Linked DNA regions of Aromatoleum petrolei. Each later gene encodes a partner of the first gene's protein in a complex. Links are inferred from orthologs where the notes say so. Each region holds a gene or a part of one and is shown in the gene's direction. Other genes may lie near its edges. The genes, in order: accD and accC.

Region 1 (10,201 bases):
ATGGTCGGTTCCGTGCTGATGCAGCGCATGGTCGAGGAGGGCGACTTCGCCCACATCGAGCCGGTGTATTTCTCGACGTCCGCGGCGGGTGGCAAGGCGCCTGCCTTCGGTGGCAAGGAAGCGGCGCTGCCGCTGCAGGACGCGTCGAACATCGACATGCTCAAGCAGATGGACATCGTGATTACCTGCCAGGGCGGCGACTACACCAAGGCCGTCTATCCGCAGTTGCGCGCAGCGGGCTGGAAGGGGCACTGGATCGACGCCGCGAGCGCGCTGCGCATGGAAGACAATGCGGTGATCATCCTGGATCCGGTCAACATGAACGTGATCAAGGATTCGCTCGTCAAGGGCGGTCGTGACTGGATCGGCGGTAACTGCACCGTCTCCCTGATGCTGATGGGCCTCGGCGGCCTCTTCAAGCACGACCTCGTCGAGTGGGTCTCTGCGATGACCTACCAGGCCGCTTCCGGCGCTGGCGCACAGAACATGCGCGAGCTGCTCGCCCAGATGGGTGCGCTGCACGACGCCGTGAAGGCGGAGTTGGCCGATCCCGCGTCGGCGATCCTCGACATCGACCGCAAAGTCGCTGCGACCATGCGCTCGGCCGATTTTCCGGTGAAAAACTTCCGCGGCGCCGCACTCGCCGGCAGCCTGATCCCGTGGATCGACGTGCCCGTCGATAACGGACAGTCGAAGGAAGAATGGAAGGGTGGCGCCGAGTGCAACAAGATCCTGGGCCGCCCCGCGTTCCGCAGCCCGGGCAGCATCCCCATCGATGGCCTGTGCGTGCGCATTGGCGCGATGCGCTGCCACTCGCAGGGGCTCACGATCAAGCTGCGCAAGGACGTGCCGCTCGATGAGGTCAGCGACATCATCGCAAAGGCAAATGACTGGGTGAAGGTCGTGCCGAACATGCGCGAGATCTCCGAGCGCGAACTGACCCCGGCGGCCGTCACTGGCACCCTTGCCGTTCCTGTCGGGCGTCTGCACAAGATGGCGATGGGGCCGGAATACCTCGGTGCCTTCACCGTCGGCGACCAGCTGCTGTGGGGGGCCGCCGAACCCCTGCGTCGCATGCTGCGCATCGTTCTCGATCGTTGATTGTCATGACATGAGGAAACGGCGGTCGTCACGCCGTTTCCGTTGTCCTATGCCTTAGTCCTCAAGGCAGAATGGCGGTTTTCGCGCCGTGGAAAATAGTCTTCGCAATTAAAGAATTGCTGCCAAGACTTAAACAAAATGTTAGATTGCCGGGGCATGACGGATGCCCGGCTGCGTCCGCGACGTCCATATTCCACGCAGTTTGGTACCCAGACTAGGGTGCGGATGATAAGACAATGATGAAAACATCGATCAAGGCCTCCCTGATCGCGACGGCGATCGCCATGCTCCCCCTTGGCAGCAATGCCGCAGGACTCGGTTCGATCCATGTTTTCAGCGGTATCGGACAGCCGCTCAAGGCAGAGGTCGAGCTGAATGCGAGCAATGAGGAACTGCAATCGCTTTCGGCGCGCGTTGCTCCCCCAGAAGCCTTCCGTCAAGCAAGCCTTCAATATACCGCTGCAATTTCCGGGCTTCGCTTCGCAGTCGAGCGCAGAGGCAGTCGCTCGGTTGTCAAGATCACCAGCGACAGGCCATTCAACGACCCCTTTGTCGACCTCCTGATCGAGCTGACTTGGGCCTCGGGTCGGCTGATGCGCGAATACACCTTCCTGCTTGACCCCGTGCCTGCGGGGCCTGCGGTACCAGCCGCAGGGCGCGGGGCGGCTCCGGTTGCTGAAGCGCTTGGGGTTCCTGCCGCGTCGTCGCAACGCAAGGTGCCTGCGACGAGCCTGGCGCCGGCGGCTGCCCAGGCGGCCGGTGGCGGGCGCCATGAGATCAAGAAGGGCGACACGCTGCACCGGATCGCCGAGGCGAACCGACCCGAGGGCGCCAGCCTCGATCAGATGCTGATAGCCCTGTTTCGCGAAAACCCCGATGCGTTCGAAGGAAACAACATCAATCGTCTGCGCACCGGCTCGATCGTGACGGTTCCGTCCGATGCACGCGTTCGCGAGATCGATCCCGTCCAGGCGCGTCGTGAAGTCCAGGCGCAGTCCGCCGATTTTTCCGCCTATCGCAGGAAGCTCGCCGGAGCAGTCGCCGCACGGCCGGCGGCGCCGGAATCGGCTCCGTCGCGCAGCGACGCAGGTACGATCGTGCCGAAGGTGGATGAGCCGGCGCGGCCGGCTGCGGGCGATCAGGTCAAGGTTTCCGGCGCACCATCTGAGCAAGGTGCCGCGAAAGGCGCCGACGACGCCCGTCTCGCCCGCCTTCAGGCGCTTGAGGAAGAACTCGTTGCGCGCGACAAGGCGCTGCAGGAGGCGAACCAGCGAGTCGCCGCCCTGGAGGCCAGTGTCAAACAGATGCAGGAGTTGCTGAGCCTGCGCAGCGAGAGCATGGCGCAGTTGCAGCAGCAGGCCAGCGCGGCGCCGTCGGCCCCGGCCTCCGCGCCCGCTGAGCCGCCGCAACAGCCGCCGGCCGTCGAGCCGCAGCAGGCTGCGCCGGCCAAGGAGGAAGCGCCCGCTCCGGTGGCGACTCCCAAGCCGGCACCCGTCCCGGCGCAGGCTCTCGCACCTGAGCCGGTCGAGGAGCCGGGCTTCGTCCAGGGGCTGCTTGGCGATCCTGCGGTACTTGCCGGAGGCGGGGGGATTCTCGCGCTCCTCCTGGCCTACGCCGGCATCAAGGCGCGTCAGCGTCGCAAGCAGGATACGGAGCATGGAGGCGAATCCGTAGCGAGCGAATTCCCTCTGCCGACAAATTCGGTATTCGGGGCAACCGGCGGGCAGAGCGTCAATACGGGCGAGAGCAGCGTACTGCATACCGATTTCAGCCAGTCCGGACTGTCGGCGATCGACACTGACGAGGGCGTCGATCCTGTCGCCGAAGCAGACGTATACATGGCCTACGGGCGCGACGCGCAAGCCGAAGAGATCCTTCTCGACGCACTGAAATCCGACGGGTCGAGGATGGCGATCTACGTCAAGCTGCTGGAGATTTACGCCCAACGCAAGAACCTCAAGGCGTTCGAAAATACTGCGACGGATCTCTACTCGCGGACCGGGGGAGATGGGGGAGATTGGGACAAGGCTGCCGAGATGGGGCGCCGCCTCGATCCCGATAATCCGCTGTATCGTGCTTCGGCCGGGGGAGGGACTCCGACCACCGGGCTCGTCACCGGCGCATTGGGCGTGGGCGGTCTTGCGAGCGCGGCTGTAGGGGTTGCCGATTCAGCAGCAGGTCCTGCAGCATCGTTCGCAGCACAAACGCCGGCAGCGCATGGGCCCGTGCTGACCGAGATCCCGGGCGATGCAGGCATCGAAGCCTTGCCGGAGGTGGATGCGGGGGCACTCGACTTCGATCTCGATGCCGGACTGGATCTTGGAAGCGCTGACGCGGCAGTAGAAACGCCGATGCCGCAGCTCGAGGCTGCTCCGTCCATTGAAGCGCCGCACGCAGTCGAGGATGCGCCCTCCTTCGATCTCGATGTCGGCGGAATTGTCGAGCAGGCGTCCGAGAAGGGGGTGGCCGCAGCCGACCCCGACCCGATGCTCGCCACTGTGATCGGTCAGGGGATGGATTTCGCCGCAGCGGACCAGGCACTCGAATTCGATCTGGCTCCGGAACTGGATGTCGCGGCGCCGCCGGCAGGTGGCGAGGTTAGCCTCGATCAGACCATGATCTCCCCGGATGGCGCGCCTGCAATGAGCGGCCCCGCTGTAGCGGAAGATCTGGAAAAAACCTCTTTCGACAGCAGTTTGCTGGATTTCGACTTCAACCTTGATGGCGGAGTGAACCAGCCGTCGGCGATTCCTCCTGCGCTCGATCTTACGGGTATTGACCTGAATCTTGAGGCAGCCTCCCTGGCTTCCTCGGACGGAACGGCCGATGATGGCAGCGACGCTGCAGCGTCGGCTGGCGGTCTCGCTCCCGGTGCGGACGTTATCGAAGAGGTCAACACGAAGCTTGAGCTTGCCCGCGCCTATGAGGAAATGGGTGACACCGAAGGGGCGCGGGAGCTTATCGAGGAGGTGTTGCGCGAGGGTTCGGCTGAACAGCGGGAGGCAGCTGCGCTTCTGGCTCAGCGACTCGGCTGAAGGCCGAATTCGCGTCGCCGCGAATTTTGTGGGGCCGCCGTAAGGCGGCCTGTTCATTTTTATGCATTCCGGATTTCTGATCGCATTGTGGATGGCGTCTGTCGTCGTCCTGCAGCTGTTGCCACCGCAGGTTTTGGGGGCGGCGCTCCTGTTGTGTGCGCTTGCTGGCTGGTGGCTTGCCCCGTTGCGCAGCCTCAAGCTGCTGCGACGCGTGCGCTTCCTGATCCTTGCCATTCTCGTTCTGTTTGCCGGATTCACGCCAGGTGAGGCACTTTTTCCCGGAATTCCTGAGCTCAGTCCGAGCCGCGAAGGGGTGATATTGGCTGCCGAACACGTGGGGCGATTGATTGGGGTCGTGCTGTGCGTGGCCGTGCTGATGGAGGGGCTTCCTGTCTCGCGTCTGGTTAGCGGACTGAACGCGCTGTTGAGCCCATTCGGACGGATAGGGCTCCCCACCCAGCGCCTTGCAGTGCGCCTCATGCTCGTTCTGCACTTTGTCGAGTCGGGGCGGCCCTCCGAGTGGCGCGAGTGGCTGACCAACGATGGTTCCGATGATGACGGTACCGAGAAAATCGTGTTGGCACGTGAACGATTGACGCGGCGGGAATGGACACTCCTGCTCGCGATCCTCGTCGTGGCAGTGCTGTGGTTCGGAGTCGCACGATGAGAATAGCGCTTGGTGTCGAATATGCTGGGGACTCGTTTCAGGGCTGGCAGAGCCAGTCGCACGGGCGGACTGTGCAGGATCATCTCGAGGCGGCCCTTTCAGGGATGGCCGGCCATCCGGTGCGGCTCCACTGTGCCGGGCGGACCGATGCCGGTGTTCATGCGACTGCGCAGGTGGTGCACTTCGACACGCCGGCCGCACGGGAACCGTACAGTTGGGTACGGGGCACGAATGCGCGGCTGAAGGGGCCCGTGTCGGTGCGTTGGGCGGTGGAGGTCGGCGAGGATTTTCACGCGCGCTTCTGCGCCGTTTCGCGCCGGTATCGATACATCCTCTACAACTCGCCCGTGCGCCCGGCGCTCCTGGCGGGGCGTGTGGGGTGGTTTCACCCCCTGCTTGATGAATCCGCGATGGTCGAGGCGGCTCGTTCCCTCATCGGTTGGCACGACTTTTCGGCCTTCCGTGCGGCCGGATGCCAAGCGAAGTCGCCGATCAAGCTCATGCACGAAGCACAGGTCAAGCGCGACGGGGACTACATCGTCTTCGATTTCTGGGCGAATGCTTTCTTGCACCACATGGTGCGCAACCTTGTCGGCTCGCTCCTGTATGTCGGCAAGGGCCATTTCCCCCCGGAATGGATGGCGGACGTATTGCAGTCGTGCGACCGGAGCCGGGCCGCGATGACCTTTACCCCCGACGGACTGTATCTCGCCGGCGTCGAATACCCTTCGCACTGGCCGTTGCCGGATGAAGGGCGTATCATCGCTCTCCCGCGTATCCCCTTCGTCTGAGTGTCCAGAACCCGAATCAAGATCTGCGGCCTGACCCGCGCCGAAGATGTGCATGCCGCCGTCGAGGCTGGCGCGGATGCGATCGGACTGGTGTTCTATCCCCCCAGCCCGCGTTTCGTCGCATTCGAGCGCGCGGCGGAGCTGGCGGCGCTGGTGCCGCCTTTCGTCACGACAGTGGGACTTTTCGTCAACGCCGATGCTGCTTACGTGCTCCAGGCGCTTGCTCAGGTGCCCTTGCAGCTCCTGCAGTTTCACGGTGATGAGAGCGAAGCTCAATGTGCGGCGTTCGGCCGTCCCTGGATCAAGGCTGCGCGAGTGCGCCCCGGGGTCGATCTGGTAGAATTCTCCGCTTCCCACCCGTCTGCTGCCGGATTGCTGCTCGACGCGTTTGTCGACGGCTACGGTGGTGGCGGCAAGGTTTTCGATTGGTCCCTGATTCCCGAGCGCCTCGGGCGGCCGCTGATCCTTTCCGGTGGACTGGACCCCGGCAACGTAGCCGAGGCAGTCCGCCGCATAAGGCCGTGGGCTGTCGATGTGTCCAGCGGTGTGGAGTCGGGAAAGGGTATCAAGGATGCGGCACGGATTGCCGCGTTCGTTGCTGGAGTACGCAATGCAGACGGCTGACAAGCCATACCGGTTTCCTGATGCGCGCGGCCATTTCGGGCCTTACGGTGGTGTCTTCGTTGCCGAGACGCTGATTCCGGCGCTGGACGAACTCAATGCGGCCTACGAGGCATGCCGGAACAACCCGGCCTTCATGGCCGAGTTCGAATACGAGCTCAAGCACTACGTCGGTCGGCCGAGCCCGATCTACCATGCAAAACGCATGTCCGATTCACTCGGCGGTGCGCAGATCTATTTCAAACGAGAGGATCTGAACCACACCGGCGCGCACAAGGTGAACAACTGCATCGGGCAAGCACTTGTTGCGCGCTACATGGGAAAGCCGCGTGTGATCGCCGAAACCGGTGCTGGTCAGCACGGGGTCGCTACTGCGACCGTGGCCGCACGCTACGGCATGGACTGCGTTGTTTACATGGGTGCCGAGGATGTGAAGCGCCAGGCGGCCAACGTGTACCGCATGAAGCTCCTGGGAGCGAAGGTTGTTCCGGTCGAGTCAGGCTCCAGAACTTTGAAAGACGCGCTCAACGAAGCAATGCGCGACTGGGTCACGAACATCCACAATACCTTCTACATCATTGGCACGGTTGCCGGTCCGCATCCCTATCCGATGATGGTGCGCGACTTCCAGGCGGTTATTGGTACGGAATGTCTCGTACAGATGCCCGAAATGACCGGACGTCAGCCCGATTATGTGGTCGCCTGCGTCGGCGGCGGCTCGAATGCGATGGGTATCTTCTACCCCTATATCGGTGTTCCCGGAGTCAGGCTGATCGGCGTCGAGGCCTACGGCGAGGGGCTGGACTCCGGGCGTCACTCGGCCAGTCTTACCGGCGGGACCCCCGGCGTGCTGCACGGGAACCGTACCTACCTGCTGCAGAGCGAGGACGGCCAGATCATCGAGACGCACTCGATCTCGGCGGGGCTCGACTATCCCGGAGTCGGGCCGGAGCATGCCTGGCTCAAGGACAGCGATCGGGCGGAGTACGTCGGTGTCACCGACGAGGAGGCGTTGGCCGCGTTCCACGATCTGTGCCACCTCGAAGGCATTATCCCCGCGCTCGAGTCGTCCCACGCCATTGCCTATGCCATGAAACTTGCGCCGACCCTGCCGCGCGACAAGATCCTGCTGGTCAACCTTTCCGGTCGCGGCGACAAGGATATGCACACCGTCGCCGAAAAGTCCGGCATCCAGTTCTGACTTCGCGGGTCTTCGGCCCGCGCATCCCGATACCGCTTATGTCCAGAATCCAGTCAGTTTTTCAGAGCCTGCAGGCCTCCGGGCGGCGGGCTCTGATCCCCTTCATCACCGCGGGCGACCCCGCTCCTGAACTCACCGTGCCGCTGATGCATGCGCTCGTCGAAGGCGGAGCGGATATCATCGAACTGGGTGTTCCGTTTTCCGATCCGATGGCCGACGGTCCGACGATCCAGCGCGCGTCCGAGCGTGCACTCATCAATGGAATGAGCCTGCGCAAGGTCCTTGCACTGGTAAGCGAGTTTCGCGCGACGAACGGCAGTACTCCGGTCGTTCTCATGGGCTATGCGAATCCGATCGAGGCCATGGGCGTCGAGCGTTTCGTCGCCGCAGCCGCTGCTGCCGGTGTGGACGGTGTTCTTGTCGTCGACTACCCACCGGAGGAGTGCGCGGTGTTTGCACGCACGCTCAAGGCGGCCGACATCGATCCGATCTTCCTTCTCGCGCCGACTTCCACCGAACAGCGCATCCGCGAGGTCGCAACAATCGGCAGCGGCTACATCTACTACGTCTCGCTCAAAGGTGTGACTGGGTCGGGGGCGCTCGATTTCAATGATGTCGCCGCACGCATGCCGCAGATCCGGGAAGGCGTCGGCATGCCGGTTGGCGTCGGTTTCGGAATCCGCGATGCCGAATCGGCTCGTCGCATCGGCGAAGTGGCTGACGCGGTCGTGATCGGCAGTCGCATCATCGAGGAAATCGAAAACAGTCCGCTCGATCAGGCGGTAGCCCGGGTAAAGAACTTCGTTGCGGGCGTGCGTGCCGCGCTCGACCAGATCCAAGGAGCTCCGCGATGAGTTGGCTTCAGAAGCTGCTGCCGCCCAAGATCAAGCGCGCCGAGAGCGCTGCGCGCAAATCAATTCCGGAGGGTCTTTGGAGTAAGTGTTCGGCCTGTGAGGCTGTGCTTTATCGATCAGATCTCGAAAGCAACCAGAGCGTGTGTCCGAAGTGCGGCCACCATCAGCGCCTGCGTGCGCGCGCCCGGCTCGATATGCTGCTCGATGCGGAAGGGCGCTTCGAGATCGGCAATGAGGTCGTGCCGGTCGATTCGCTAAAGTTCAAGGATTCGCGGCGCTACACCGAGCGCTTGTCGGCCGCCAATGACGATACCGGTGAGGCCGATGCTATGGTCGTGATGCAGGGGGCCATCCTGACGGTGCCGGTCGTGGTGGCCTGCTTCGAATTCGAGTTTCTCGGAGGATCGATGGGCTCCGTGGTCGGTGAGCGTTTTGTGCGTGGTGCGAAGGCGGCCCTCGAGCAGCGACTGCCCTTCATCTGCATTACCGCCACCGGCGGTGCGCGCATGCAGGAAGGTCTCTTTTCGCTCATGCAGATGGCAAAGACGACGGCCGCGATCACGCAACTTGCCGAGCGCAAGCTGCCATTTCTCACGATTCTCACCGACCCCACGATGGGCGGTGTGTCGGCGAGCTTCGCCTTCATGGGGGACGTGGTGATCGCCGAACCCGGCGCGCTGATCGGTTTTGCCGGCCCGCGTGTCATCGAGCAGACCGTGCGGGAAACCCTGCCGGAAGGCTTCCAGCGTTCGGAATTCCTACTCGAAAAAGGTGCGATCGACATGATCGTCGATCGGCGCGAGATGCGCTCGAAGGTCGCCGAACTTCTGACCCTGTTGACCCGCCAGCCAGCAATCGGCGTCTGACTGCCGTCTCCCTTCATGCAATTTCCCGACTCCCTGAGCGGCTGCCTCGAGTTGCTCGAAAGCCGCCATGCCACCCAGATTCAGCTTGGCCTGGAGCGCGTCTCCCGTGTGCGCGACGCGCTCGGCGTGCGCAGCGACGCTGTGGTGATCACCGTTGGCGGTACCAACGGCAAGGGTTCGACTTGCGCGATGCTCGAGGCGATCCTGCTCGCTGCCGGATATCGTGTTGGCTGCTACACCTCGCCTCATCTGCTGCGTTACAACGAGCGCGTGCGCATCGATGGGCGCGAGGTTGAGGACCGGATCCTGGTGGATGCCTTTCGTGCCGTCGAGGAGGCGCGCGGACACACCTCGTTGACGTATTTCGAACAGGGTACGCTCGCCGCCTGGTGGGTATTCTGCCGCGAGCCGCTCGATGTAGTCATCCTCGAGGTCGGCCTGGGGGGGCGCCTTGATGCGGTCAATGCGATCGACCCCGATTGTGCCATCGTGACGGGGATCGCGATGGACCACATGGACTGGCTGGGCGACACGCGGGAGAAGATCGGCTTGGAGAAGGCAGGAATTTTCCGCGCCGGACGTCCGGCGATTTGTGCCGATCCGATGGCCCCGGCCACGCTGGTCGATCATGCACGCGCGATCGGTGCCGAACTGAAGCTCGTTGGCCAAGATTTCGGACACAGCGGTGACCGCACGCAGTGGGCGTGGTGGAGTAAGGGTGGTGTGCGTCGGGGAGGTCTTGCCTATCCTGCGCTGCGCGGCGCCAACCAGCTTCTGAATGCGTCGGCCGTACTGATGGCGCTGGAAACCCTGAGGCAGCGGATTCCCGTGTCCATGCAGGCGGTGCGCCAGGGGCTGATGCTCGTGGAACTGCCAGGGCGCTTCCAGGTGCTGCCGGGAAAACCTTCGGTCGTGCTTGACGTTGCGCACAATCCGCAGGCTGCGGGCGTACTGTCGGAAAACCTGTCGAACATGGGCTTTTTCCCCGAGACGTGGGCGGTCTTGGGAATGCTCGCGGACAAAGATGTTGAAGGGGTCGTGAGGCTGATCGAGGATCGCGTCGAC
Region 2 (11,233 bases), 2.2 Mb from region 1 along the record:
AGGCCAGCTCATCGACCGCATCCAGGCAGCGGCGGCGGAAGCGGTGGACTACATCATCATCAACCCGGCCGGCTACACGCACACCAGCGTCGCCCTGCGCGATGCGCTGGCCGCGGTGGCGATTCCCTACGTGGAAGTGCACCTGTCGAACATCCACGCGCGGGAACCCTTCCGGCATCACTCCTATTTTTCCGATCGCGCCATCGGCGTGATCTGCGGACTGGGCGCATACGGCTACATGGCCGCACTCGAATTCGCCCTCACGCAACTGCGGAAAAGTTAAACACAAAACCCCTCTGGCGGCCCCGCAGGGCGCCGCATAGTCCGGAGAACAGCATGGATCTGCGCAAGCTGAAGAAACTGATCGACCTCGTCCAGGAATCGGGCATTTCCGAACTGGAGGTCACCGAGGGCGAAGAAAAAGTACGCATCGCCAAGCACATCGCCGCGCCCACGGCACCTGCCTATCTGGCCGCAGCACCGATGGCGGCCCCCGCTGCCGCCCCTGCGACCAACGTGGTCGTCGCGCCTGTCGCCGATGCCCTGCCCGAGGGCAACATCGTCAAGTCGCCGATGGTCGGCACCTTCTACCGCGCAACGGCACCGGGCGCAAAACCGCTGGTCGACATCGGCCAGAGTGTCGCCACGGGCGACCGGCTGTGCATCATCGAGGCGATGAAGCTCATGAACGAGATCGAGTCGGAGTTCACCGGCACGGTCAAGGCGATCCTGGTCGAGAACGGCCAGCCGGTCGAGTACGGCCAGCCGCTGTTCGTCATTGCCTGATCGGCACGCCATGTTCGAAAAAATCCTGATCGCAAACCGGGGGGAGATTGCCCTTCGCGTTCTTCGCGCCTGCCGCGAACTCGGCATCCGCACCGTCGCCGTTCACTCGGTCGCGGACACCGAAGCCAAGTACGTGAAGCTCGCCGACGAATCGGTGTGCATCGGCCCCGCCGCGTCGGCACAGAGCTATCTCAACGTCCCGGCCATCATCTCGGCGGCTGAAGTCACCGACGCCGAGGCGATCCACCCAGGCTACGGCTTCCTCTCGGAGAATGCCGACTTCGCCGAACGCGTGGAGCAATCCGGCTTTGCCTTCATCGGCCCGCGCGCGGAAACGATCCGCCTGATGGGCGACAAAGTCAGCGCCAAGGATGCAATGAAAGCGGCCGGTGTACCCTGCGTGCCCGGCTCCGACGGCGCACTGCCGGAAGAATCGAAGGAAATCGTCAAGATCGCGCGCGCCGTCGGCTACCCCGTAATCATCAAGGCGGCCGGCGGCGGCGGCGGGCGCGGCATGCGCGTGGTGCACACCGAGGCGGCCCTGCTGAACGCGGTCGCAACGACCCGTGCCGAGGCGCAGGCTGCGTTCGGCAATCCCGTCGTTTACATGGAGAAGTTCCTCGAAAATCCGCGCCATGTCGAGATTCAGGTGCTCGCCGACGAACACGGCAATGCCGTGTATCTGGGCGAGCGCGACTGCTCGATGCAGCGCCGCCACCAGAAGGTCATCGAGGAAGCCCCCGCCCCCGGCATCGACCGCAAGGCCATCGCCAAGGTCGGCGAGCGCTGCGCCGAGGCCTGCCGCAAGATCGGCTACCGCGGCGCCGGCACCTTCGAGTTCCTGTTTGAAAACGGCGAGTTCTACTTCATCGAGATGAACACGCGCGTGCAGGTCGAACACCCGGTCACCGAGCTGATCACCGGCATCGACATCGTGCAGGCCCAGATCCGCATCGCGGCCAACGAGAAGCTGTGGTTCGGCCAGAAGGACATCCACTTCCGCGGCCATTCGATCGAGTGCCGGATCAACGCCGAGGATCCGTTCAAGTTCACCCCCTGCCCCGGCAAGATCACCAACTGGCACACACCGGGTGGCCCGGGCATCCGCGTCGACTCGCACGTCTACAACGGCTACACGATCCCGCCGCACTACGACTCGATGATCGGCAAGCTGATCGCCTACGGCGACACGCGCGAGCAGGCGATCCGCCGCATGCGCATCGCGCTGTCGGAAATGGCCGTCGAAGGCATCAAGACGAACGTGCCGCTGCACCAGGAACTGATGCTCGACGCGCGCTTCATCGAAGGCGGCACCAGCATCCACTACCTGGAGCACAAGCTGGCCGATCGCAACGAAGTCAAGAAGAGCTGACTAGCCGGAGCCGCTGCGCATGTGGATTTCCGTGACCCTGCAGGCCGAGGCGAACAAGGCCGATGCTCTGTCCGAGGCGCTGATGGAGGCCGGCGCGCTGTCCATCAGCATCGAGGACGCCGACGCCGGCACCGAGGCGGAAAAACCGCAGTTCGGCGAGCCGGGCCATCACCCGGTGGGCCTGTGGGACCATAGCCGCGTGATCGCGCTGTTCAGCGCCGACGCCGACCTCACGGTCGCCCTGGCACAGGCGGCCGCCGACGCAGGTTTCGACGCGGTACCGCCCTTCACCCTGGAAGAAGTCGCGGAACAGAACTGGGTGCAGCTCACGCAAAGCCAGTTCGACCCGATCCGCATCACCGACCAGATGTGGATTGTACCTTCCTGGCATACCGCGCCCAATCCGGACGCGATAAACATCGAGCTCGACCCCGGCATGGCCTTCGGCACCGGTTCGCACCCGACCACGCGCCTGTGCCTCGAATGGCTGTGCGATGCGGTCGCGCCCGGCGCCAGCGTGCTCGATTACGGCTGCGGCTCGGGCATCCTCGGCATCGCTGCGGCGAAGCTGGGTGCCGCCGACGTGCTGGGCATCGACATCGACGACAAGGCCCTCGAAGCCGCGCGCGACAATGCCGAGCGCAATGCTGTGACGATGCGCCTGCAACATTCGCGCGACACGCTCGACGCGCAGTTCGACGTCGTCGTCGCCAACATCCTGACGAACCCGCTGTGTGTGCTCGCCCCGCTGCTGTCTGCGCGCGTGGCGCCCGGCGGTCGCATCGCGCTGTCAGGCGTGCTCGACACCCAGACCGATCAGGTCATCGCCGCTTACGCCCCCTTCATCGCACTGCGCGTCGGCGCAACTCACGAGGGCTGGGCGCGACTGGAAGGCTCCCGGCCCGCCACCGGGGCCGGCAAGGACTGATGCTCGCCCGCTGCCCGGCCTGCCACACGGTATTCCGGGTGCGGAGCGAGCAGTTGCGCGCACACCACGGGCAGGTGCGCTGCGGCAGCTGCCTGGTGCCGTTCGACGCACTGGACAACCTGATCGAGGAGACCGTCCCTCCTGCGTCGTCCAGGTCGCCCGAACCCGCACCGGACCGCTCCGATCGCTTCTTCGTACTGGAAGACAAGGCGGCAGACACGCTCTCGGACCAGCTCGACTTCGAATTGCCCGACGCGCTCGTCCCGCAGCGTGCGACCCTGCGCGACTCAAACGAGCGGCGACAGGAGCCCGAGGAACACACGCCCGCTCCGACCGAACCTGAAAGGCCGGAGCCCGAACCCGAGGGCCCGATCGACGAAGCCGCCCGCGCGCCCGACCTGCACACCCAGGGCCCGTTCTGGCGCGATACCGAGCTTGGGGAGGAAGCGGAACCTGCGGGGGAAGCGGCTCCCGACAACGGGATGCGCAGTTCCACGTCACCGGACCGGATCGAACCGGGCATCCCGACACCCCTGTGCCCTGAAGAAGATCTCGCCACCGAAGAGCCCCCCCCGCCCGCGCCCACCGACACACGGACGGATTCCGCGGACGAGCTTGCCGACTACGCACCGCCGACGCCCCCTGCCCGCCGCGGCCTCACGGGCCTTGCCATCGGGCTGCTGATCGGCATGCTCGCGGCACAGTTTCTGTATCTATTCCGCGCCGATATCGCGCGAGAATGGCCGTCCGTGCGCCCCGCGCTGGTGAAGGCGTGCCACGCCCTGGGCTGCACCGTTGAACTGCCGCGCATTGCCGGCCTGATCAGCGTCGAATCCTCCGACCTGCAGTCCGAGCCCGGCAAGGCCGCCCGCTTCGTACTGAACGCGACGATCCGCAACCGCGCGCCCCATCCGCTGGCCTGGCCGCACCTCGAACTCACGCTGACCGACGCGCGCGACCGTCCTCTCGTAAGGCGCACACTTGCACCGCAGGAATGGTTCCCGGGCGCCGATCTCGCACAGGGATTCGCCGCCGGACGCGACATTGCCGTCACGCTGCCCTTTGCCGCGGATGGACTGGGCGCGACCGGATACCGGATCTACGCCTTCTACCCCTGACCCTCACGCGACGCCTCCATGACCCAGCCGCACCGCGAGCATCACGAAAGCCCGTTCAAGGGCAAGACCGGGCTCACCCGACTGTTCAACGCCCTGCGCTACTCGCTCGACGGACTGCGTGCGGCCTTCAAGCACGAAGACGCTTTCCGTCAGGAATGCATCCTCGCCGCAGTCCTCATCCCGCTCGCCCTGTTCATGCCCGTCAGCGGTGCGGGCAAGGCCTTGCTCATTGGCAGCGTCCTGTTCCTGATGATCGTGGAGTTGATCAACTCGGCGATCGAAGCGACGGTGGACCGGGTTTCCCTCGAACACCACCTGCTCGCCAAGCGGGCGAAGGACATCGGCAGCGCCGCCGTCCTTCTCGCGCTCGTCAATCTGGCCTGCGTGTGGGGACTGGTCCTGCTCGGCTGATCCCCTGCGGGGGCGCTCAGCGCGTCACGCGCGTCGTCGAGCCGTCGCGCACCACGCGCACCGAGTCGCCGGCACGGAAATCCTCGCCCTTGTCGTCCTGAACGACCGCCATGAGCTGATTGTTCTCCAGCCGGACGGTGACCTCGACGCCCTGGGAGCGCGTCGCGCCTTCCTCGATCGCGGAGCCCGCAAGGCCGCCGGCGACCGCGCCGATCACCGTCGCGATCGCGGCACCACGTCCTTCCCCGATGCCGCTGCCCGCGATGCCGCCGACCGCCGCCCCGCCGAGCGCGCCGATCGGCGTCTTGGTTCCCTCGAGCTTCACGTAGCGAACCGATTCGACAACGCCGTACTGCACCGTCATCGCCCGACGCGCCTCGCCGCGCGAGTAAGTCTCACCACCCAGTCCGGACGCACAACCGCCCAGTCCGAACCCCAACACCGTCACCGCCAATACCGCCACAGCGGCACGCTGCCTCGTACTCCTCACCATATTGCCTCTCCAAACGCCTTTGCATAACGCGCGCCGATCGCCACGCGATCCGGCGCATGATTCTGCCCCCCGCGACTGGCGATCTTGATCGATCCCATCAACGACGCCAAGCGGCCAGTCCGCGTCCAATCGTAACCTTCTGCAATTCCGTACAGCAGACCAGCCCGATAGGCATCGCCACAACCGGTCGGGTCAACCACTTCGTCGGGTGGCACGCAGGGAATCTCGACGCACCGTCCTTCCGCATAGATGCGCGAGCCCTCGGGCCCCAGCGTCACGACCAGCGCCTCGACACTTTCCGCCAACTGCTCCAGGGAACGCCCGGTACGCTCGCACAGCAGACGCGCTTCGTAATCATTGACCGTGCAATAGGTGGCCTGGTTCAAGCACTGGAGCAACTCCTCGCCCGAAAAGAGCGGCATGCCCTGGCCCGGATCGAACACGAAAGGAACGCCCGCATCGGCGAACTGCGCGACATGGTTGAGCATGCCGTCGCGACCGTCCGGCGACACGATGCCGAGCCTCACCCCGTTCGCGTCCTGCACCCGGTTGAGATGCGAGTGGTTCATCGCGCCGGGGTGGAAAGCCGTGATCTGGTTGTCGTCGAGATCGGTGGTGATGAAGGCCTGCGCGGTGAAGCTCTCCGGCACCTGCCTCACGTGATCCTGGCGCAGCCCGAGGCGCTGCAGGCGCTGGCGATACGGCTCGGCGTCATCCCCCACCGTCGCCATGATCAGCGGATCGGCCCCCAGCAGTTTCAGGTTGTAGGCGATGTTGCCGGCGCATCCGCCGAACTCGCGCCGCATGTCGGGCACGAGAAAGGACACATTCAGGATGTGGATCTGTTCAGGAAGGATGTGGCGCTTGAAGCGATCATGAAAAACCATGATCGTGTCGTAAGCCATGGAGCCGCAGACGAGGATGGACATTCGGGAACCCGGGTCGGAAAAATTCCGCCATTATAGGGTGCGGAGCCATCGCCCCTACAGCGCCGCCCGGAGCTTTGCCGCCGCCTCCTCCAGGGCCTCGCGCGCGGGATTCTTCGCCGGCCACGCCAGCCCCATCCCGTCACCCTCCCAGCGCGGCACAACGTGGATGTGGAAGTGGAACACCGTCTGGGCCCCGGCCTTCTCGTTCGCCTGCAGCAAGGTCACGCCCTCGCAGCCGAACACCGACTTCACCGCACGCGCCATGCGGGCCGCGGTACGGAAAGCTGCGCCGGCCAGCTCGTCGTCGAGTTCGTAGATATTCGCGCGATGCGGCTTCACGGCCACCAGCATGTGCCCGGGATTCACCGACTGCAAATCCATGAACACCAGCGTCGACTCGTCCTCGAACACCTTCGAAGCAGGCAGTTCACTTTTCACGATACGGCAGAACACACAGTTTTCCATTGAATCTCCCCAAACGGACGGAATCCGATTTCGTCACCCCATCGTAACGTCCTCGTCATGGCGCCGCAACGCAGCATTTCAACAATGCATGCCACACGCCAGAACAAGGATGAAAGCCATGCTTCAGAAACAGGCGCATACCGCGGAACGCCGCACCCGCAACCTGCACGTCGGGCTCGCCGGCTGCGAAACCGAAATCCTCGAAGCCCAGAAACTGCGCTACCGTGTCTTCGCCGACGAAATGGGCGCCCGCCTGCCGAGCCGCACCCCGGGCGTCGATCGCGACATCTACGACCCCTACTGCGAGCACCTGATCGTGCGCGACGAGTCCGCGGGGCGCATCGTCGGCACCTATCGCATCCTCTCGCCTGCCGCCGCGCGCAAGGTCGGCGGCTACTACTCGGAAAACGAATTCGATCTCACCCGCCTGCACCACCTGCGCAGCCGCATCGTGGAGATCGGCCGCTCCTGCATCGACGCCGACTATCGCAGCGGCGCCGTCATCGCCCTCCTGTGGGGCGGCCTCGCCCGCTACATGCAGGAGAATGGCTACGACTACCTGATCGGCTGCGCCTCCATCAGCATGGCCGACGGCGGACACATCGCTGCGAGCCTGTACAATCGGCTCAAGGAAGAACACGCCTCGCCGCTCGAATACCGCGTGTTCCCGCGCTGTCCGCTGCCGCTCGAACACCTGCGCTCGGACCTGCCGGGCGAAGCGCCGCCGCTGATCAAGGGATACCTGCGCGCCGGCGCGTGGATCTGCGGCGAACCTGCATGGGACCCCGACTTCAACACCGCCGACCTACCCATCCTGATGCCGATGACCAAGGTGGACGGCCGTTACGCCAAACACTTCATGGGACGCAAAGACTGAATCCCACTGCCCCGCCCCCTGCCGCCCGACCGACGACCGGACGCATCGTCCGGTCCTGGCGCTACCTGCGGCTCGCCCTGCACATCGCCCAAGGTTTGCTGACGGTCCTGACGGTCTATCCGCTGACCGAGAAGTCCACACACCGCCAGCTGCGCGGGCGCTGGTCGCAACACCTGCTTGCCATCCTCGGCATCGAACTGCGAACGAGGGGTGTAGCGGTGCAGCCTAGCTGCATGCTCGTCGCCAACCACATCTCGTGGCTCGACATCTTCGTCATCAACGCAATCGCGCCGTCCGCCTTCGTCTCCAAAGCCGAGGTACGCGCCTGGCCGCTCATAGGCTGGCTCGCCGCGAAGAACGAGACCGTGTTCCTGCGACGCGGCAGCCGCGGCCACGCAAAGATCGTCAACGCCGAGATCGGCGCCCTGCTCGACGCAGGACGCAACGTCGCACTGTTTCCCGAAGGCACGACCACCGACGGCAGCCATGTCCTGCACTTCCACGCTGCCCTGCTGCAGCCGGCGATCGAATCGGGCCACGCTATCCAGCCGATGGCGATCTCGTATCACCACCCGGACGGCTCTCCGTCCCGCGCTGCCGCCTACGACGGCGATCTCACTCTGGGACAGTGCATCGCGAACATCATCGCCACGCAAGGACTCGTCGCCGGACTGCACGTGGGAGCGTCGCTCGACAGCCAGGGCGTCCACCGTCGCGAACTCGCGAACGCCGCGCGCGAGGCGATCATGGGGGCCACCGGCATCGCTGAGGGTAAGCCCGAACAAGCGGGGGCTGACGAAGGCTCGGGGCTCGAGCAGCCAGCCACGATCACCTGACGCCCCCGCGCCACAACAATGAGCTGCTGCGATTGCTCGCAGGCTAAGCCTGCACCTGAAACACCGCACCATCCTCGAGCCGCACGGCGGTGAGTTTTCCGCCCCACACGCAGCCCGAATCGAGAGCGATGAGACCGGGCGTGCGGTAAAACCCCAAAGCCGACCAGTGTCCGCAAACGATGGTATGAGTAGTGCTCCGCCGTCCCGGAACCTGAAACCACGGCATCGTCCCGATGGGAGCCTTCATCGGCGGCCCCTTCGCCTGCAGCGCCATACGACCGTCGGCCGTACAGAAACGCATCCGTGTCAGCGCATTCACGATCACCCGATAGCGATCCCAGCCCACGAATTCGTCCGACCAGGTTTCTGGCTCGTTGCCACCCAGGTGCAGCAGCAGATCGTTCGCCGCCGGCCCCGCCAGCACCTCGCCCACTTCGACCGCGAGCTGCAGCGCCCGCGAAATCGTCCAGCCGGGGAGCATGCCCGCATGCACCATTGCGAACTCGCCCTCGACATGCGCCAAGGGGCGGCTCGCCACCCACGCCAGCAGTTCGTCGCGATCGGGTGCCTCCAGCACCTGGAACAAGGTGTCGTCGTCATCGAGCCGCTTGTGGCCCGCACCGACCATCAGCAGGTAAAGATCGTGATTGCCCAGCACGACCGTGGCAGCGTCGCCCAGTTCGCGCAGGAAGCGCAGCGTCTGCACCGACTCCGGTCCACGGTTCACCATATCGCCGACCACCCACAGGCGATCGACAGCAGGGTCGAATGCAATCCGCTCCAGCAGGCGCTGAAGCACCGAGTAACACCCCTGAATGTCACCTACCGCGTAAATCGCCATCGCATACTTGGCGCTTCACCGGTATCACGGAACGGCGGCGCCACAACCCAAATGAGATCCTGGCATTCTATCTTGTAGGGGCGGCTTCGGCCGCGAATCGGCATGCGGTCAAGTGACGGGGCTCTGTTCGCGGCCGAAGTCGCGCCCGCAATTACGCCCGGTCGCCGGCGCGCGCCAATTTGCTCTCGCTCTCTACGATGCGCAAGGAAGGACGCCCTCCCATCGGGACGTACTCCGGAACCCACCGCAACAACCCCCGGCGCACGTCGTCATCGGTCACCGGTCCGGGCTGTGCGAGCCACGCATTGAGCTCGGCCAGGAAGCTCGCCGCAACCGACCTCGACCGCGCGATGCGCAACTTCGGATGTGGCGTTTCGCGTGTCACTTCAGAATCCGCGAGTAATTCCTCATACAACTTCTCGCCAGGCCTAAGGCCCGAGAACTCTATCCGGATGTCGTTTTCCGAGTAACCCGACAACCGGATCATGTTGCGCGCGAGATCGACGATTTTTACCGGCTCGCCCATGTCGAGTACGAACACCTCCCCCCCCTGCCCCATCGCCGCGGCTTGCAGCACGAGTTGGGCCGCCTCGGGGATAGACATGAAGTAGCGGTTGATGTCGGGGTGCGTCACCGTCACCGGACCACCGCGTGCGATCTGCTCCTGGAACTTGGGAATCACGCTCCCGGTACTGCCGAGCACATTGCCGAAGCGCACCATCTCGATCTGAGTTACTCCGCCCCGCGAATGCAGCGCCTCGCATGCCATCTCGGCAAGGCGCTTCGTCGCCCCCATCACATTCGTCGGGTTCACCGCCTTGTCGGTCGAGATCAGCACAAAACGTTCAGCGCCATAACGCTGCGCATGCTCAGCCACCCGCAGGGTTCCAAGTACGTTATTGCGCACTGCCTGCCAAGCATTGCGAACTTCCATTAGCGGTACGTGCTTGTAGGCCGCCGCGTGGAAGACTGCATGTGGGCGCCAGGCTGCAAATAGCTCATCAAGCCGCGCCGTATCCTTAACGTCACCCGCCAAGCAAACGATCTCGACCTCCGGCCGATGCAGCGTGAACCACTGCTCGATCGTGTATAGGGCAAACTCACTCGCTTCGAACAACACCAACCGCGCCGGAGCAAAACGCGCCAACTGTCGGCACAATTCACTCCCGATCGAGCCCCCTGCTCCCGTCACCAGTACCGTCTTGCCGGTGAGCATCGCCTGGACGTGCGCAGCATCGATACGCACGGGTGCGCGCCCAAGCAGATCCTCGATCGCAACCGGCCGCATGGCGTTGATCGCAACCCGCCCACTCATCAGATCCTCGAGGCCCGGAACGGTAAAGACGTGGGCACCAGCACGGACGGCAAGATCCGTCGCACGGCGCAGGACATCGCTGGCTGCCGAGGGCATTGCGAGAATCACATGCTTCGCCCGGTGATCGGCGAGAACATCAGGAAGTTCGTCGACCGACCCAGCCACGGAATGACCACAAAGCTCCAGTCCCCACTTGGAACGGTCGTCATCAACCAGCGCGACCACGCGCCAATCGGCGCTACGCTCAAGCGCGCGGACAAGCATCAGGCCTCCGGCCCCCGCTCCGACCACGACCACGGGCTTCCCCTGTGCGATCAGCCCGCCGTACAGATGATGCTCCTTCCACATACGCCATGCGGCCCGGCCACCTCCCATCACCACAAGCAACAGGACCGGATACACGAGCATCAGCGAGCGGGGAATCCCAGGATTGCCGCGGTCGAGCGCAACAAGCACCACCAGCACCAGCGCAGACAACGCGACCGCCGTCAGCACCCGCTTCAGATCAGGCAGGCTCGCGAACACCCACATTCCGCGGTACAGCCCGGCCCAACGACACGCCACAGCCTGCGTCGCCACCAAAACCCCAAGCCCCAGAAGTAATGGCTGTTCGTATTCCGCAGGCCACTCGAAGTTAAAGCGGATCAGGAGCCCACCGACCCACGCCACCACGACGGCGAACAGGTCGAAAAGAAACACCAGCAGGGAGCGTAAGGACCTATGCATCGATTCCGTGGGCGACATCATATGAGAAGAGTCTTCTTGTTCGACAGTTGTCAGCCACGCGTGCACCCGACTGAGGAGACACGCATCTCAGGTTGCATTGAAGCAGAATCAGCGGGGCGGAGCGACTGCAAATACA

The links.
Region 2: the proteins of accD (region 1) and accC are in contact, whole or in part, in a solved structure (PDB 8UXZ), measured with the Escherichia coli proteins. The link is inferred for Aromatoleum petrolei from one-to-one orthologs.

The regions. Positions count from the first base shown.
Region 1 is NZ_CP059560.1:4,007,852-4,018,052, forward strand. The notes cover bases 7,243-10,201. They hold accD (acetyl-CoA carboxylase, carboxyltransferase subunit beta), read left to right. Parts: upstream 7,243-8,266; coding sequence 8,267-9,136; downstream 9,137-10,201. Other genes in these bases: trpB (tryptophan synthase subunit beta), read left to right, coding at 7,243-7,416; trpA (tryptophan synthase subunit alpha), read left to right, coding at 7,455-8,270; folC (bifunctional tetrahydrofolate synthase/dihydrofolate synthase), read left to right, coding at 9,152-10,201. In the rest of the region: asd (aspartate-semialdehyde dehydrogenase), read left to right, coding at 1-1,101; ToN1_RS18305 (motility hub landmark protein FimV), read left to right, coding at 1,338-4,136; ToN1_RS18310 (CbiQ family ECF transporter T component), read left to right, coding at 4,198-4,803; tRNA pseudouridine(38-40) synthase TruA, read left to right, coding at 4,800-5,594; ToN1_RS18320 (phosphoribosylanthranilate isomerase), read left to right, coding at 5,595-6,218; more of trpB, read left to right, coding at 6,205-7,242.
Region 2 is NZ_CP059560.1:1,834,456-1,845,688, forward strand. What follows is about bases 130-2,977. They hold accC (acetyl-CoA carboxylase biotin carboxylase subunit), read left to right. Parts: upstream 130-796; coding sequence 797-2,158; downstream 2,159-2,977. Other genes in these bases: aroQ (type II 3-dehydroquinate dehydratase), read left to right, coding at 130-283; accB (acetyl-CoA carboxylase biotin carboxyl carrier protein), read left to right, coding at 337-786; prmA (50S ribosomal protein L11 methyltransferase), read left to right, coding at 2,178-2,977. Also shown: more of aroQ, read left to right, coding at 1-129; more of prmA, read left to right, coding at 2,978-3,086; ToN1_RS08440 (zinc-ribbon and DUF3426 domain-containing protein), read left to right, coding at 3,086-4,204; ToN1_RS08445 (diacylglycerol kinase), read left to right, coding at 4,223-4,615; ToN1_RS08450 (outer membrane lipoprotein), read right to left, coding at 4,632-5,108; ToN1_RS08455 (carbohydrate kinase family protein), read right to left, coding at 5,102-6,037; ToN1_RS08460 (HIT family protein), read right to left, coding at 6,092-6,502; ToN1_RS08465 (GNAT family N-acetyltransferase), read left to right, coding at 6,621-7,379; ToN1_RS08470 (lysophospholipid acyltransferase family protein), read left to right, coding at 7,475-8,215; ToN1_RS08475 (symmetrical bis(5'-nucleosyl)-tetraphosphatase), read right to left, coding at 8,259-9,056; ToN1_RS08480 (polysaccharide biosynthesis protein), read right to left, coding at 9,208-11,118. UniProt on the Escherichia coli protein: This protein is a component of the acetyl coenzyme A carboxylase complex; first, biotin carboxylase catalyzes the carboxylation of the carrier protein and then the transcarboxylase transfers the carboxyl group to form malonyl-CoA.